DNA from 2 places in the Pantoea sp. X-Soil-YNGN-844 genome. Region 1 is predicted to be linked to the other one. Evidence: predicted binding sites of a transcription regulator. Region 1 holds the regulator's gene; the other holds the start of a gene.
The links. Region 1 encodes PurR, which represses purine synthesis genes. Its sites were predicted from a motif close to CANGCAAACGTTTGCNTG; they were not measured.
Positions count from the first base shown of each region.

Region 2: purL (phosphoribosylformylglycinamidine synthase) is a predicted target of PurR. The motif match lies at 3,008-3,025, and genes of this name have one in related genera.

Region 1 covers NZ_AP036007.1:1,823,734-1,828,318, reverse strand. The annotation lists gene gloA (lactoylglutathione lyase) at 1-18, shown strand, start outside; gene rnt (ribonuclease T) at 139-807, shown strand; gene AC6I8C_RS08485 (Grx4 family monothiol glutaredoxin) at 851-1,186, opposite strand; gene AC6I8C_RS08480 (C40 family peptidase) at 1,551-2,360, shown strand; gene cydH (cytochrome bd-I oxidase subunit CydH) at 2,407-2,496, opposite strand; gene purR (HTH-type transcriptional repressor PurR) at 2,778-3,803, shown strand; gene punR (DNA-binding transcriptional activator PunR) at 3,800-4,585, opposite strand, start outside.
Region 2 covers NZ_AP036007.1:3,080,733-3,085,317, reverse strand. The annotation lists gene AC6I8C_RS14245 (MurR/RpiR family transcriptional regulator) at 1-41, opposite strand, end outside; gene yfhb (phosphatidylglycerophosphatase C) at 197-835, shown strand; gene tadA (tRNA adenosine(34) deaminase TadA) at 899-1,390, shown strand; gene mltF (membrane-bound lytic murein transglycosylase MltF) at 1,387-2,844, opposite strand; gene purL (phosphoribosylformylglycinamidine synthase) at 3,112-4,585, shown strand, end outside.

The DNA of each region.
Region 1 (4,585 bases):
AACGGCCTGGGCAACTAAACCTGCCTCCCAGCCCGCCTGACCCGGTGGGCTGAATCCCCTTCTCTGCGCTTCATCTGCTGCACCCGGCCCCGTTTTTTGCCATAATACGCGCTGCCCTTTTTCTGCAACGAGATCCTGATGTCTGAATCGAATTCCCCTAATGCACTCAATCAACGTTTCCGTGGCTTCTATCCGGTGGTGATCGACGTTGAAACCGCTGGTTTCAACGCGCAAACCGATGCGTTACTGGAGATTGCCGCTATCACGCTGAAAATGGATGAAGAGGGATGGATTCAGATTGACCAGACGCTGCATTTCAACGTCGAACCCTTTGTCGGATCGCTGCTGCATCCGGAAGCGCTGGCCTTTACCGGTATCGATCCGAGTAATCCGCTGCGCGGTGCGGTGAGTGAATATGAGGCGCTGCACGCCATTTTCAAAATGGTGCGCAAAGGCATTAAAGACAGCGGCTGCAATCGCGCCATTATGGTGGCGCACAATGCCACGTTTGATCTGAACTTTATGTCAGCGGCAGCAGAACGTGCCAGCCTGAAGCGCAATCCGTTTCACCCGTTTGCCACCTTTGATACCGCAGCGCTGAGCGGACTGGTGCTGGGTCAGACGGTGCTGGCGAAAGCCTGTATTGCGGCGGGAATGGAGTTTGACAGTACCCAGGCGCATTCAGCGCTCTATGACACTCAGCAGACAGCGACACTGTTCTGCGAACTGGTGAACCGCTGGAAACGGTTAGGTGGCTGGCCTCTGCCCTTCGCCGGGGGTGACGCAGACGCCACGACATCCGCATAAGGGATGCCACAATGAAAGAGGCCGACATGATGTCGGCCTTTTTTTATTCTGCTTCTTTAAATTTTTCTGCGGTCTCTTTGATCAGCGACTGCAGTTCACCACGCTGTAACATCTCGACGATGATGTCGCATCCACCGACCAGCTCACCATCCACCCACAGCTGTGGGAAGGTCGGCCAGTTAGCGTATTTCGGCAGCTCAGCACGAATGTCCGGATTCTGCAGAATATCCACGTAAGCAAAACGCTCACCGCAGGCTGACAGCGCCTGCACCGCCTGTGCAGAGAAACCGCAGCTTGGCAGTTTCGGGGAACCTTTCATGTACAGCAGGATCGGGTTTTCTGCGATCTGGCGCTGAATTTTTTCTACAGTACTCATAATTGCCTTCCTTAATTCGTTACTTCGTGTTTGTTTATTGTAGCGACTTCGCAGCGTGACTGAAAATGAGATTTTGCTCGCTGCCCGATTAAATGACCATCATTGTTAAGTCCCGCTCGCAGGACATTTAACTTCAGGTATTAACAGCTGGTAACAGTTTAATAATTCGTAATAATTCCGTTGGTATAACATGCTGAAAATGTTCATTTTCAGTGCAATCACGTGGGCTGCAAAGATTAACATTAAAAGGCATTACAGTTTTTAAGCGAACTGGACTAGAATGGCCTGGGCACTGATCCTGGATCAGATTAATCTCAACTTTGTCGCGGTGCGTAGTGGCCCTGACAACTTAACTAATTAATGGACTATGCGTTTAATCATTACGCTTTTTATGCTGGCCTTTGCGCAACTGTTTTTCAACATCGCCGCTGCGTCGCCTCACGCGCCGGTGAACGTCAGTACGCATAAAGCAGAGAAAAAGAGTGCGCGCGACGATGAACGCCGCAAGCGTCGCCCGGTAAAAACGGTGACAAAAAAAACTCGTCTCAGCCCTGATCAAAAACTTAAAACGAAAAAACAGAAAAAAGTCGAACTCACTGCTAAACAGACGCCTGCTAAGAAGACCTCGCTCAAAACCGCCCGTATCAGCAAAAGCAAAGAAAAAAACAAAGAGAAGAAACGCTATGGGCATCAGCGCCAGCTGAAAACCGCTGAGGTCACCACCCGCGAGCCAGGCACGATTAAAATGAGCAAATCCCACCGCCAGCGCTATCAGAAGGCGCGTGAGACCGCAATGACCAAGCTGATGGGGCAGTTGGGTAAACCCTATCAGTGGGGCGGCACTTCTCCACATACAGGTTTCGATTGCAGCGGTCTGGTCTGGTATGCCTATAAAGACCTGGTGAAGTTTAAGATCCCGCGTACCGCTAATGAAATGTATCACCTGCGAGACGCCGCGCCGATCAAGCGTGAGTCGCTGGAGAAAGGCGATCTGGTCTTCTTCCGTATTAATGGCCGCGGCACGGCAGACCACGTCGGCGTTTACCTGGGCGATGGCAAGTTTATTCAGTCGCCGCGTACCGGCAAAGATATTCAGATCAGTGCATTAGGGGAAGATTACTGGCAGCGCCACTATATTGGTGCCCGTCGGGTGATGACGCCGAAAACCATTCGCTGAGCAGCAGTATAGTCCGAAAGAAGCCGGGATAATCCCGGCTTTTTTATTAGTGCAGAATGGCAGTAAAACTAAAGGCCACAATCATCAGCAGACAGCCGATAGTGGTCATCAAAGCCAGTTTCAAATCGGTACTCATTGCTTGCTCCTTAGTCACACACTTTGCAGGGATATGGCATTTTCCCACAGGGTCCGGTAAAAATCTCGTTTTATCCGTTCAGCCTTGTTAGAATCCCGCCTTTGTTGCGCAACGCGCGCATCCCTGATTCCGTTTGCGCATCTTTTCAGGCGTTTTTTCTCCGCCAGTCGCCTGTTTACCGGCCAGAAAAGCCGCATTTTTGCGGAAAAAACCCTGAGCAGACGCAAACGTTTAACATTACGCTTATCATAGAGTTAGGTAAGCACTGGAGTCCGATTTTCATGGCAACAATTAAAGATGTGGCGAAACGCGCTGGCGTCTCAACGACCACCGTTTCGCACGTCATCAATAAAACACGCTTTGTCGCTGAAGAGACACGCGAGGCGGTCTGGCAGGCAATTAAGGAACTGCACTACTCGCCAAGTGCGGTGGCGCGCAGCCTGAAAGTAAACCACACCAAAACGTTGGGCCTGCTTGCCACCTCCAGCGAAGCGCCCTATTTCGCTGAAATTATTGAAGCGGTTGAAAACCACTGTTTTGATAAAGGCTATACGCTGATTCTGGGTAATGCGCATAACGACCTGCAAAAACAGCGCGCCTACCTCAGCATGATGGCGCAGAAGCGCGTCGATGGCCTGCTGGTGATGTGCTCTGAGTATCCGGACGATCTGCTGCAGATGCTGGAAGAGAACCGCAATATCCCGATGGTGGTGATGGACTGGGGTGAATCGCGCGCCGACTTTACCGATACGGTTCTCGATAACGCCTTCCAGGGCGGCTATCTGGCGGGACGTTATCTGATTGAACGCGGACACCGTGATATTGGTGCTATCCCCGGTCAGATGGAGCGTAACACCGGCGGCGGACGCCATGCCGGTTTCCTGAAGGCACTGGAAGAAGCGGGTATTCAGCCGCGTGCCGAGTGGATTGTACAGGGTGACTTTGAGCCGGAATCGGGCTATCAGGCGATGCAGCAGATCCTGTCGCAGAAGCAGCGTCCGACGGCGGTGTTCTGTGGCGGTGACATCATGGCGATGGGCGCGATTTGCGCCGCCGACGAGATGGGTTTGCGCGTCCCACAGGATATTTCGGTGATCGGCTATGACAATGTGCGCAACGCCCGTTATTTCGCACCGGCCCTGACCACAGTGCATCAGCCTAAAGCCCAGTTGGGTGAGAAAGCGCTGGAAATGCTTCTGGACCGCATTACCAGTAAGCGCGAAGTGTCACAAACGATTGAGGTCCATCCCACGCTGATTGAGCGCCGTTCCGTGGCCGATGGCCCGTTCCGCGACTATCGCCGTTAATGCTCGCTTAACCACTCCTGATTAAGAGTTTGCGCATCACCCAGATAGCTGAGCAACCAGCCTGTCGCCGGTGATGCGCGATCCTCAGCCCAGCTGACGCAACAGGGGCTATCCGGAAATGCCACCGGCAGCGTCAGTTCGACCAGCTCGCCGCTGTCGAGCAGTGGTCTGGCCAGATGACCCGGCACCATCGCCACACATAAGCCTGCCTGCACGCATTCCAGTCCGGTTTGCCACTCCGGCACCACCAGCCTGCGCTGGTTATCCAGCGTCCATGTCATACGACGCGGCAGTGCGCGTGATGTATCTTCCAGCACCAGTGACGGCCAGCTACGCAGCGTATCATCATCGATCTGGCTCGCCTGCGTCAGAGGATGCTCGGGCGCGACCACGCAACGCCAGTTGAGCATACCCATATCGCGAAATGCAAACCGTCCGCCTACCGGAATCGCCTGAGTGGCCCCAATCGCAACTTCCACCCGACCGTCGGCCAGCGCATCCCAGACGCCGTTAAAAACTTCATAGCTGATGATCAGTTCCATATCGGGAAAGTGGCGATAGAAGTCTTTAACCAGCTGCCGGGTGCGCTGAGGTTTTGCGATACGGTCAACGGCAATGCTGAGCTGCCCCCGCCAGCCGTTGGCCAGTTGCTGACACTGCCGCCGGGTGGCAAGCATTTTTTTGATGACGCTGCGCCCTTCCCGGACAAAATGTTCGCCTGCTGGCGTCAGCACTACTTCGCGATGCTGGCGTTCGAACAGTGGCACTGCCAGCCAGTTCTC
Region 2 (4,585 bases), 1.3 Mb from region 1:
AGACGTGGATAAAGCTGGCGAATGCGCAGCAATGAACTCATGCCCAATCCTCGTAATCCAGGGATAATCAGTGAAGAATAAACTATTCATCGGGCATTGTAGTCATCGGAATTAAAAATGACCGTCATCGCCGTACCGCCTGATGATGGCTACACTACTCTTTATCATCCAGGAATCAGCCGTTAAGGAGAGTTGTTTGACCAGGGGAACACAACGTCGCATCGTATTTTTCGACCTCGATGGCACTTTGCATCAGCAGGACATGTTCGGCACCTTTATGCGCTATCTGCTGCGTCGCCGCCCGCTTAATCTGCTGCTGGTGGTGCCCTTACTGCCGGTGGTGGGCATCGGCCTGCTGTTTAAAGGCCGCGCGGCACGCTGGCCTATGAGCCTGCTGCTCTGGTCAATTACCTTTGGCCGATCCGAGCAGACATTGCTGCGCCTCGAAGCCGAGTTTGCCCAGTGGTTTCGCCTGCGCGTAAAAGCCTTTCCGGTGGTACAGCAGCGCCTGACGGATTACCTCGGCAGTGATGACGCTGACGTCTGGCTGATCACCGGATCGCCACAGTCGCTGGTAGAGCAGGTCTATTACGACTCCGCGTTTCTGCCACGCGTGAAGCTGATTGCCAGTCAGATGCGGCGCGGCTGGGGCGGGCGTGTGCTGGCGATGCGCTGCCTCGGTCATGAGAAAGTGGCCCAGCTTGAAGAGAAAATCGGCACGCCGTTACAGCTCTACAGTGGCTACAGCGACAGCAAACAGGACAACCCGTTACTGTTCTTCTGTCAGCATCGCTGGCGTGTAACCCCGGCGGGTGAACTGCAACAGCTGGAATAAGTTTCGACACGCTCGCAGAGATCGCTATAATGCGCCGCTTTTCAGTCGCCCGGAGTGGTCAGCGTGAAACAACAAGATGAATACTGGATGCGCCACGCGCTTAGCCTGGCGCGCCGCGCCTGGGAGCAGGGCGAAGTGCCGGTGGGAGCCGTGCTGGTTCAGAACGACCGGGTGATTGGGGAAGGCTGGAACCGGCCCATCGGCCAGCACGATCCGACCGCGCATGCAGAGATCATGGCGCTGCGGCAGGGCGGTAAAATACTGGAAAATTACCGCCTGCTGGATACAACGCTTTACGTTACGCTGGAGCCGTGTGTGATGTGCGCTGGTGCCATGGTTCACAGCCGTATTAGCCGACTGGTCTACGGTGCGCACGATATTAAAAGTGGGGCGGCGGGATCGCTGCTGGATGTACTGGGCCATCCTGGCATGAATCATCAGGTTGAACTGCATAGCGGCGTGCTGGCTGAAGAGTGTGCCGCCATGCTGAGCGACTTCTTCCGTATGCGTCGCGAGCAGAAAAAAGCGCTGCGTCAGGCGCAACGCCAGGGTTAGTTCATGGCGATCTTCGGTTCGACCGCCGGGTAGCCCTTCGCCAGTTCGGCCTGGGCTTCAGCCTGCCGCGCCAGACGCTTCTCCTGCTCCTGCAGATAACCCACCAGGCTTATCTGATACTTGCGGATATTCTCTACGTAGTTATAGGCTTCATGCCCACGGGCATAGCCATAAGCTGTCTGAGTGTAGTAGCGCTTCTGGCTTAACATGGGCAGACGTAGCTTCACATCCGCCCAGCTGTCCGGATTACCGCCCTGGCGTGCCGTCAGCTTGCGGACGTCAAGCATATGGGCATAACCCATGTTATAAGCCGCCAGCGCAAACCAGATGCGCTCATCTTCCGGGATGGTCTGCGGCACCTTCGCCATCATATCCTGCAGATACTGACTGCCGCCGCGAATGCTCTGTTCGGGATCGGTTCGATCGCCCACATCCAGGCTATCAGCGGTGTTACGCGTCAGCATCATCATGCCGCGCACGCCGGTCGGTGAGGTAGCCTGCGGGTTCCAGTGCGACTCCTGATAAGAGATCGCTGCCAGCAGCCGCCAGTCGATGCTGGTGGCATACTTCTCAAACAGCGGCTTGATGTCGGGCAGCGTATTGTCGATGGCGCGCAGGAATGTGCGGGTATCAACATAGTCAAAGGTGCCGACGTGACCGAGGTATTTCTCCTCCAGCCGCGCCATCGCGCCTTCTTCGCCCATACCATTAAAGAAGTCGAGCATTGCTGCATTCAGACTGTCGTCATCGCTGTGCCGCACATACCAGGTCACCGGCTCTTCATCGGTAACATCGAACGCCACCGCCAGCTGCGGATAGATGCGCTGCAGCAGGGCGATGGTCACCGAGTCACCAATGGTGTAGTCGAGCTTGCCGTCGGCGACCGCTTCCAGCAGGGCTTTAGGACTCTGATCGGTGGAGATCGCCCAGTCCAGATCGGGGAACTGATTGGAACGCGCGCTCTTCAGCGTGGACAGATAGGCCGATCCGGACGCAACCGTCAGCCGCCCCTTTAAGTCACCGAGGTTTTTAGGGCGTGGCTTATCCACGCGATAGACCAGCTGTTGTGAAACGTTGTAGTAACCTGGCCCGGTCTGATAGCGCGTCAGGCGTTCATTGTTGTAGTTCAGGCCAGCGGCCAGCAAATCGGCTTTACCCTCGTCAAGGTCATCAAACAGATCGCTCAGGTTAGGACGAACCGTCACCTTCAGTTTGACGCCAAGATAATCGGCGAAGCGTTTTGCCAGCTCATAATCCATACCGGCCGGTAACTGGTTAACTGTGTAGTACGTTAATGGGGAGTTGATGGTACTGACCCGCAGGACTCCCCGTGATTTAATCTGTGAAATCCTGTCCTGCCCACCCCCATACCAGGGAATGGATGGCCACAGCGCTAACGCTAACAGCACGGCAACCAGACCGATAAACAGATAATTAAATTTTAGGCGTTTCAAATAGTTATCTCTCGCTGGCTCTAAGGCCTCTGTCTTTTAAAGGCAGTATTTATCTTCTTTGAACTCCCAGAGCGAGGGGCATTTTGCGCAACAAAATCACACTGAGCAACTTTTATAGCAGCTTTTGCGCAAAATTCAGGCAAATCCGGGTTGCCAAAAATTGTGCGCAAACGGTTTCGTCGCGAGGTCGCTTTCTCTATAATACGCCCCGTTTTCCCTGTTGCGCCCAATCAAGCGTCGCCCGGCGCCCTGACGAGAGACTTATTAATGGAAATTCTGCGTGGTTCGCCCGCCCTGTCGGCATTTCGTGTAAACAAACTGCTGACCCGCTTTCAGGACGCTCATCTGCCGGTGAGTGATATTTACGCTGAGTACATCCATTTTGCTGATGTCAGTACGCCTTTAACCGCTGACGAACAGAGCCGCCTGCAACGCCTGCTGAAGTATGGTCCCTCTCTCGCTGAACATGCCCCGCAGGGACGTCTGCTGCTGGTGACGCCACGTCCCGGCACCATTTCGCCCTGGTCATCCAAAGCCACCGACATTGCTCATAACTGCGGCCTGCCGCAGGTACGCCGTCTGGAACGCGGTCTGGCTTTTTATGTGCAGGCTCTGCAACTGACAGAAGCGCAGTGGCAGACGCTGGGTACATTTCTGCACGATAGGATGATGGAGACGGTCTATAGCGATCTGGCGCAGGCTGAGCAGCTGTTTGCGCACCATACGCCGCAGCCGGTGAAGAGCGTCGATCTGCTGGGTGAGGGCCGTCAGGCGCTGGTTCAGGCAAATATCTCGCTGGGTCTGGCGCTGGCAGACGATGAAATTGACTACCTGGTGGCGGCATTTACCGCGCTGGGCCGCAATCCCAACGACATTGAACTCTATATGTTTGCGCAGGCGAACTCTGAGCACTGTCGTCACAAGATTTTCAACGCCGACTGGATTATCGACGGCGAGAAACAGCCGAAGTCGCTGTTTAAGATGATCAAAAACACCATGGAGCAGACGCCGGACTTCGTGCTCTCTGCTTATAAAGATAACGCCGCCGTGATGGAAGGGTCAGAGGTTGGCCGCTTCTTTGCTGACGCCGGCGAGAGCGAATACCGCTGGCATCAGGAAGCTGCCCATATCCTGATGAAGGTGGAAACGCATAACCATCCAACGGCCATCTCGCCGTGGCCTGGTGCCGCGACCGGTTCCGGTGGTGAGATCCGTGATGAAGGCGCAACCGGACGCGGCTCCAAGCCCAAAGCGGGCCTGGTTGGATTCTCGGTTTCTAACCTGCGCATTCCGGGCTTTGAACAGCCGTGGGAAGAAGACTTCGGCAAACCGGCGCGCATCGTCAGCGCACTGGAAATCATGACCGACGGGCCCCTGGGCGGCGCTGCGTTTAACAATGAATTTGGTCGTCCGGCACTGAATGGCTATTTCCGTACCTATGAAGAGCAGGTCACCAGCCACAACGGCACCGAGCTGCGCGGCTATCACAAGCCGATTATGCTGGCGGGCGGCATCGGTAACATCCGTGCCGATCACGTGCAGAAAGGCGAAATCACCGTCGGCGCGAAGCTGGTGGTGCTGGGTGGACCGGCTATGAACATCGGCCTGGGCGGCGGCGCGGCATCATCCATGGCCTCGGGCCAGTCGGATGCCGATCTCGACTTCGCCTCGGTTCAGCGTGATAACCCGGAAATGGAACGCCGTTGCCAGGAAGTGATCGACCGCTGCTGGCAGCTGGGCG